Regions from separate parts of the Mycobacterium sp. 20KCMC460 genome, predicted to be linked through region 2. Evidence: riboswitches for the same ligand, from Rfam matches in the RefSeq annotation. Region 2 holds a riboswitch; the other holds the start of a gene.

Region 1 (4,206 bases), 1.5 Mb from region 2:
CGGCCGAAGACTTGGTGGGGGTGCGGGACTGGCCGGCCCACGACGGGTTCGGTGCCGCCGAGCGTGCGGTGCTCGCCGCCACCGACGACGTAGTGCGCGACGGTGTGCTCAGCGATGCGAGCTGGGCGGCGTGCGAGCGCGAATTAGGCAGTGGTGAATTAGGCAGTGACAGAACGGTTTTGATTGAACTGGTGACCGCGATCGGGGCATGGCGGATGGTGGCGTCGATGCTGCGCAGCCTGCGGGTGCCGCTGGAGGACGGGGTGGACAGCTGGCCGCCCGACGGGGTGGGGCCCTCAGTGGTCTGATCGCGTTTCTTCCGCCGAGCGTTTTTTCTTCGCCGAGCGTTTTCTTTCGCCGAGCGTTTTTCTTTCGCCGAGCGTCACGCTGGCGCAGCGTTGGGCGTCGGGCGTCACTCCAACGTGACGCTCGGCGCAAAGGGGAGGGGTGACGCTCGGCGCAAAGGGAAGGGGTGACGCTCGGCGCAAAGGGGAGGGGTGACGCTCGGCGCAAGGGGGCCGGGTGTGAGGGCGTAGCGTCGCCGATATGCGAACCAGAGTTGCCGAAATGCTCGGCGTCGAGTTTCCCATCTGCGCCTTCTCGCACTGCCGCGACGTGGTCGCCGCGGTGACCAACGCCGGCGGGTTCGGGGTGCTCGGCGCTGTCGCCCACAGCCCCAAACGCTTGGAGAGCGAACTGTCCTGGATCGAGCAGGAGACCGGCGGCAAGCCCTACGGCGTCGATCTGCTGTTGCCGCCCAAGTACGTTGGCGCCGACACCGGCGGCATCAACGCGCGGCAAGCCCAGGAACTGCTGCCCGAAGAGCATCGCGCGTTCCTCGACGAGCTGATGAGCCGCTACGGCGTCGCGCCCCACGCCGAGGACGAAGAGGCCATCCGCGGCGGCCTCAACATTTCGCCCAAAGGCTACGAACCGTTGCTGGAAGTGGCCTTCGGCCACAACATCCGGCTGATCGCCAGCGCGCTGGGCCCGCCGCCGCACGATCTGGTGGAGCGCGCGCACAGCCACGACGTGCTGGTGGCCGCCCTGGCCGGGACCACCAAGCATGCGCAGCGGCACGCCGCGGCCGGGGTGGACCTCATCGTCGCCCAGGGCACCGAGGCCGGCGGGCACACTGGCGAGGTGTCCACCATGGTGCTGGTCCCGGAGGTGGTCGACGCGGTGGCGCCGACGCCGGTGCTGGCCGCCGGCGGGATCGCCCGGGGCCGGCAGATCGCGGCTGCGCTGGCGCTGGGTGCCGAAGGCGTGTGGTGCGGGTCGGTGTGGCTGACCACCGAGGAAGCCGAGACGGTGCCGGTGGTCAGGGACAAGTTCCTGGCCGCCACGTCGTCGGACACCGTGCGGTCGCGATCGCTGACCGGCAAGCCGGCGCGCATGCTGCGCACCGCCTGGACCGACGAATGGGCGCGGCCCGACACCCCCGACCCGCTGGGCATGCCGCTGCAGACCGCCCTGGTCACCGACTCGCAACAGCGGATCAACCAGGCCGCCAACCAGCCCGGCGCCAAAGCCCGGGAGCTGGCGACCTATTTCGTCGGGCAGGTGGTCGGGTCGCTGGACCGGGTGCGGCCGACGCGGGCAGTCGTGCTCGACATGGTCGAGGAGTACATCGACACCATCGGGCGACTCGACGGCCTGACATAGCGAACTCACATCAAATTGTGACATCGAACACATCCGCATTTCCGCAGGTCACAGCCCCGGAAGTGGGGCGAGCGCCGGCTGTGTGCGTAGCGGAACCATAAAGATCCCAAAACAGGGGTACGGCGCGTTGACCCAGCCCGCTCCGTGGTGCATCATCGGTCAGGCAAGCACCTCGTTAGGTGAGGCGGCTACACCGAACACAGGCCACTGACCCCGAACGTCGAAAGACGCCCCGGGTCAGGACAGCTCCTCCCGGCTTAAGGGTTGAGCCCAGGTGGCTTCCGGATTACCGGACACGTCGGGTAGTGCCAAAGCTCTGACGAGAGGGGTGCGGATTTCCGGCAGTCGCCGGATTCTGTCCTCCTGTGTGCGCGCAGATTACGCGTTACCCGCGTGCGCGGCGACCGAGAGGAGGTGAGGGACGAATGAGTTCCAGTGGTAGTCCGGGCCGATATCCGGGCTCTGTTTCGTCCCTGACCGGTCTCCGGCAAAACGCTCTGACTTAAGAGCTCTCGGTTAAGCCAGCCGAATCGGAACCGTTGCGGGACGGGACTTCCCAAGAAAGTTTCAAGCTCCCCCTGTCAACGTGTGATTTCCCACCCGAGGAGGCGATCATGACCGCTGCGCTGTACGACGAAGTCGTTACCTTCCCCAGTGCTCCCAAGCTGCGCGTCGTGCGCGACGTTCCCGCGGCCCCGGCCACCAAGACGGCGCGCCGCGCCGAGGCGGTCGCTGCCGCCGCCGGCAGCGACCCGCTGATCGACGGTGCCGCCCGGCTGCTCAGCATCCCGCTGCGGCACATGTACGCCGCGCTGTGGCGCATCGGCGTGCTCGAGGTCCAGGCGTAACGCCATGGACAGTGCGCTACCCGGGACTCCAAGGGGTTAACCGACTGCAGGCCTGGTCCTGCGGCGGGTTAGCCCCTTGGAGTCCTTTAGACTTAGACAATTGGCGCAGATCCGGCCATCACCGGGGAGCCTTCGGAAGAACAGCCGATCCGGCCCAGTAGAACCGAACGGGTAGGCCCGTCACAGCCGTCACGAGCGGTCACGCGGTTTGCGTGGCAAGCGGGGTGGTACCGCGGCGTTCGCGCACCAGCGCATCCGTCGTCCCCGTGCCTGAAGCAACAGGGCACCACGGGAGCGACGCACGATGACCGAGAACTACCCGAAGCTGGCCGCCGGATCGCCCGACTTTCCGGCGCTCGAGCTCGAGGTCCTCGACTACTGGTTCCACGACGACACCTTCCGCGCCAGCATCGCCAACCGCGACGGCGCCCCCGAGTACGTCTTCTACGACGGGCCCCCGTTCGCCAACGGCCTGCCGCACTACGGGCATCTGCTGACCGGCTACGTCAAGGACATCGTGCCGCGGTATCGCACCATGCGCGGCAACAAGGTGGAACGCCGATTCGGTTGGGACACCCACGGTTTGCCCGCCGAACTGGAGGTGGAGCGCCAACTCGGCATCACCGACAAGTCTCAGATCGACTCGATGGGAATCGCCGCGTTCAACGACGCCTGCCGCGCCTCGGTGCTGCGTTACACCGACGAGTGGCAGCAGTACGTCACCCGGCAGGCGCGCTGGGTCGACTTCGACAACGACTACAAGACACTCGACCTGCCCTACATGGAGTCGGTGATCTGGGCGTTCAAGCAGCTGTGGGACAAGGGTCTGGCCTACGAGGGCTACCGGGTGTTGCCGTACTGCTGGCGCGACGAAACCCCGTTGTCCAACCACGAACTGCGCATGGACGACGACGTCTACCAGAGCCGCCAGGACCCGGCCCTGACGGTCGGGTTCAAGGTGAGCGGTGGTGATCTGGACGGCGCTTACCTGTTGATCTGGACGACCACCCCGTGGACGCTGCCGTCCAACCTGGCTGTAGCCGTGCACCCGGACGTGACGTATGTGCATGTCGCGGTGGGGGATCGGCGCTTCGTGCTGGCCGAGGCGCGCCTGGGCGCCTACGCCCGCGAACTCGGCGAAGATCCCTCGGTGCTGGGCACCTACCGGGGCGCGGAACTGGTGGGCGCCCGGTACCTGCCGCCGTTCCCGTATTTCATGGACGCGCCCAACGCTTTTCGGGTCCTGCCGGCCGACTTCGTCACCACCGAGGACGGCACCGGGCTGGTGCATCTGGCGCCGGCCTACGGCGAGGACGACATGGCGGCGGGCGACGCGGCCGGAATCATCGCGGTCACCCCGGTGGACGCCAAGGGCCGCTTCGACGCGTCGGTGCCCGACTACCAGGGGCAGCACGTCTTCGACGCCAACCCGCACATCATCCGGGACCTGAAGAACGGCAGCGGCCCGGTCGCGGTGAACGGCGCGGTGCTGCTGTGCCACGAAACCTACGAGCACCCCTACCCGCACTGCTGGCGCTGCCGAAACCCGCTGATCTACCGGGCGGTGTCGTCCTGGTTCGTGCGGGTGACCCAGTTCCGCGACCGGATGGTGGAGCTCAACCAGCAGATCACCTGGTATCCCGAGCACGTCAAGGACGGCCAGTTCGGCAAGTGGCTGCAAGGGGCCCGCGAC
Region 2 (4,206 bases):
CCGAGGCCGGGCGGGTTGGTCAGATAGCTGAAGGCGGTGACGCTGTCGATCATGGATGTCGGATTCGTCAGCCCGCTGGTGGTGAATCCATTCGAGATGTTGGCCACCGAGGCGTTGTTGAGGAAGCTTCCCACCAGCGACCCGTCGCTTCCGTCCAGGAAGTTGAGCACCCCGGCGAGACCGGTGGTGGACGTGTTGGTGTTGGGAGCCAGTCCGAGCCACTCGGCCAGGCCGGACACCGTGTCGGCCGACGTGCTCGACGCGGTCGAGCTACTGGTTGCCTGCGCAACCGCGTTCGTCTGGCTGGTGAGGCCATCGGTGGTCGTGGTGGACTGCGGCGAGGTGAACGGTGTCAGTTGTGTCGCCGCATTCGCCGCAGCTGCGTAGCCGTTCATCGCCGCGGCGTCTTGGGCCCACATCTCGGCGTACTGGGCCTCGGTGGTCGCGATCGCCGCGGTGTTCTGCCCGAAAAGGTTCGTAGCCATGAGGTTTGACAATTGGGCACGGTTGGCTGTGATCGCAGCCAGCGGTACCGTCATAGCAAACGCCGTCTCGTAGGCGGCCGCGGCGGCAGTAGCCTGGCTACCTGCCTGTTCGGCCTGAACGGCGGTGGTGCTCAGCCACTCGATGAAGGGCCCTACCGCGGCCGCCATCAGCGTCGAGGACGGGCCGATCCAGCCATCATCGGTCAGGGTCGCGATCACCGAGCCGTATGAGGCTGCAGCGGAGCGCATTTCAGCGGCCATTGTGTTCCACGACGAACTCGCGCCCAGCATCGATGCCGACCCGGGACCCGCGTACATGCGTGCTGAATTGATTTCCGGCGGTAGTGCCGCAAAGTCGATCATGACGGTCTCCTGACGTCTCGTTATCCGGCGGCCGGTGGACGTGGCATCACGACCGGTCGGAAACCGTATTTGGGTATGGCGCGACGAGCCCGCCGGCCGGCGCCCACCAGCGGCCCGGGATAGGCTCCCGGTCCGCCCGCGCCGCCTGCACTCGACCCGATGTCGCCGAGACCGGTTGCCGGCAAAGCGGTTCCGGCAGGTGAGACGTTGGCCGCCGACGTCCAGCCGGACGGCACCGACAGGTTGCCCACCAAGCGGGCGTGGCCCATGCCGGCGGCGGCACCCATGCCCAGTTCCGGCGAGACGAGCGTCGCCGACTTCAACTCCGCCAGGTGCGGAGCCACTTCGGCAATTCCGGAGTCGACGCAAGCCTGCGGGTAGAACCCCGCGATGGTTTGCAGCAGGAACTCCGGGTTGAACGGTCCGCCCGCGATCGCACCGTTGAGGAGGCCGGTACTGGCGAAGTTCCCGCCCAGGAAGGTGCCCACTGCCGAGTTGTCCGAGCCGTTCAGCAGGCCGGTGAGATACGACGCGACTGATCCGACGGACGTTGCCTGACCCGTACTCGACGTGGCCGAGGAAACCACTGACTGTGCCGTGCCCGCCGGCGTCTGGGCTGCTTGGGCGACGGCGTCGGCTTGCTGCGACGTACCGTCGGGCGTGCTGGTGGACTGCGGCGCGGTGAACGGCGCTAACAACGACGCGACATCGGATGCGGTGGCGTAACCGTTCATGGTGGCGGCGTCTTGAGCCCACATCTCCGCGTACTGTGCTTCGGCGGCAGCGATGGCCGGCGTGTTCTGTCCGAAGACGTTGGTAGCCACCAGCATCGCGAGCTCGGTGCGGTTGGCCGCGACGGCCACCGGCGGCACAGTGGTGGCGAATGCGGTCTCGTAAGCGGTCGCTGCCGCGGCGGCTTGGCTACCGGCCTGCTCGGCCTGGGTCGCCGTGGTGCTGAGCCAGTCTACGTACGGCAGGGCCGCCGCCAGCATCGACACCGACGTGGGACCGAACCAACCGACGCTGGTGAGCTCGTCGACCACCGAGCCGTAGGAGGCCGCCGCGGAACGCATTTCAGCGGCGATAGTGCTCCATGCCGAGGCTGCGGCCAGCATCGGCCCGGACCCGGGGCCGGAATAGATTCTGGCCGAATTGATTTCCGGCGGCAACGCCGCGAAGTCGTACATTTGTCCCCCTCATATGCTTCAGCGAGCCGCTGCCGCGTTGGCCGATTCGGTGGCTGCATACGATCCGGCGCTGGTCTGCAACGTGGACACGAACAGCTGATGCATCGCTGCGGCCTGCGCGCTCATCGACTGAAAAGTCTGCGCGTGGGTGGCGAATTTGGCTGCCGTCAACAGCGACACCTCATCGGCTGCGGCGGGTACCACCCCGGTCATCGGGGTCGCCGTGGCGGCGTGCTGGGCTTCCAGCGCCGAGCCGATCTGCTGCAGACGACTGGCGGCGGCGGCCAACGACTCCGGCCGTGCAGTGACAAAGGCCATTGGATTTCTCCTAACGAAATTTAGTGCAATAGAACAGATCTGAAGTGCTTCGGGGTCGATCAATCCAGGTGTGTAACGAATGCAACTCCACTCAAGTGAGCGGCGCGCGTAGCCGGCGCGTCAGATTGCCAAAGGGCAGGCGACATCGAGCTTTTCCGCGCACGCCGACACAGTCCGTCGACGCACCGGCGTGCGGAAGAATCCCTCGGGGCCAGCCGATTACGAGTGTGGGAAGAACCGAGATGGGCGAAGGAAGGTGGTCGCCGGTCTCGGATACGGACTATCGTCGGGACTCATTCCGCCTCACCTCCTCACGGCCGCGGCATGCGGGGATGCCATATCTTGCACGACGGGGAGATGCTCCCAGGCCCGAAAAGCCCAGGTGCGGCACCCCTCTCGTCAGAGCTTTGGCACCACACGGCGTATCCGACTGGTCGAGCCGGAAGCCACTTGGGCTCAACCCTTAAGCCGGGAAGAGCTGTCCTGACCCGGGGCGTCTTTCGACGTTCGAGGTCAGTGGCCTGTGTCCGTGCAGACGCCTCACCTAGCGAGGTGCTTGCGTAGGCCATGGTGGCACTGTCCGGTTGGCGAGTCAAGCGAGCGGCATCGAAGGCCGCCAGAGTTCACCGGGTGGACACCTTCGCGGATCGAGGGCTTCGGCGGCGGTCTGAGGCTTTCCGATTGTGGCGCTTCGGGATTGACTTCGGTGTCTCGATGCGGCGGGTCGGCGCCGGCTGCCTTTGTTGCGGAAAGAGTGCCAAACTGCTGTGAATGTTCTGGCAGTCAGCTGCCTGTCATGCTCGGCTTCCGGACCTTGCTCCCAACCCGGGGCCGTTTCGGTCGTAAAGCCCGGTAACGCAGAAACTTTCGGGACGACGGGGGAAGCTGCAGCCGCATGATCCGCAACGTGCCACCGATCAGGATCGTCGCCAGCGGCAGCTCACCCAGCGTGGCAGCAAGCACCGCGATCAGCCGGTCGGTGTCCTCGGCGGTCATGACGTCGAACCAGGCGTCGCAGATCAGCAGAACCCCGGTGGTGAACGCGAAAAGTGTCAGTAGCTGATGGCGGATGAAGCCGGTCACGGCGGTTGCGACCATGAAGGCCAGCAGCAGGATGTCGAAGCCCACCCACGTCGTCCCCCAGTTACGGGCCGCGTAGTTCTGCGGCAGGGTGAATGCGAGATAGGTGATCCACGGGATCAGCGCCGCGGCCGCGCTGACCGCCAGCCAGGAGCGGATCCGCCGAATTTTGATCGACCGCCACGACCTGATCATCTGAGACACCCCCAGCGTTCACTGTCGTGCTACCTCGACCACCAGTCGCATGCTGAATCTAGCTGATACACAGGGTATTTACGCTGTGGGATGTCTGACAGGTCGGCGTGAATCCGGGTTGGCGGGCTGGTGCCGGCTCGGGATACCCGGCGGGCAGGGGATTGTTCACGGATCGACCGGAGACAGCAAGAGGCACGTCGCGTTGGGCGACGCTTCCAGGCACATTGCGCGACGAACAGCTCGGCCCCGATAGGGTCAAGTGGTGTTGCGGGTCGGGTGTGCATACTCGGTTGACTCGAGGAGAATGGCCCGGTGGACGATCGGTCGGCAAACCAGGGGCCGCCTCAGGAGGCTTATGGCCGGGTCACCAATGCAGAGCGTTACCGGGTTCTGCACGACATCGCGCGGGCCCTGCTGGATGACCTGGAGCGGCGTTTCGAGGTGGCCCGCGAGGTGAGCACGGAGGCCGATCAGCACAGCGCTTCAGCAGTGCCCGTCGTTCGACTGGTGCCGGCCGATGCGGCAGCGTCACCGTTGACCGTCGTGTTCGACGATTTTCCGGGGCTGCTCGTTCGGAT

The links. Region 2 has a riboswitch for magnesium ahead of MKCMC460_RS20070 (PE family protein). Riboswitches for the same ligand answer to the same signal wherever they lie in the genome.
Region 1: another riboswitch for magnesium. It lies ahead of MKCMC460_RS13370 (Rv1535 family protein); the one in region 2 lies ahead of MKCMC460_RS20070 (PE family protein).

The regions. Positions count from the first base shown of each region.
Region 1 covers NZ_AP025524.1:2,854,342-2,858,547, forward strand. Annotated here, with positions in the region: gene MKCMC460_RS13360 (carboxymuconolactone decarboxylase family protein) at 1-308, shown strand, start outside; gene MKCMC460_RS13365 (nitronate monooxygenase family protein) at 547-1,665, shown strand; M-box (ykoK) riboswitch at 1,830-2,000, shown strand; gene MKCMC460_RS13370 (Rv1535 family protein) at 2,280-2,513, shown strand; gene ileS (isoleucine--tRNA ligase) at 2,818-4,206, shown strand, end outside.
Region 2 covers NZ_AP025524.1:4,349,396-4,353,601, reverse strand. Annotated here, with positions in the region: partial or broken gene MKCMC460_RS31560 (PPE family protein) at 1-848, opposite strand, end outside; gene MKCMC460_RS20075 (PPE family protein) at 869-2,035, opposite strand; gene MKCMC460_RS20070 (PE family protein) at 2,054-2,353, opposite strand; M-box (ykoK) riboswitch at 2,738-2,912, opposite strand; gene MKCMC460_RS20065 (hypothetical protein) at 3,137-3,628, opposite strand; gene MKCMC460_RS20060 (DUF6226 family protein) at 3,941-4,206, shown strand, end outside.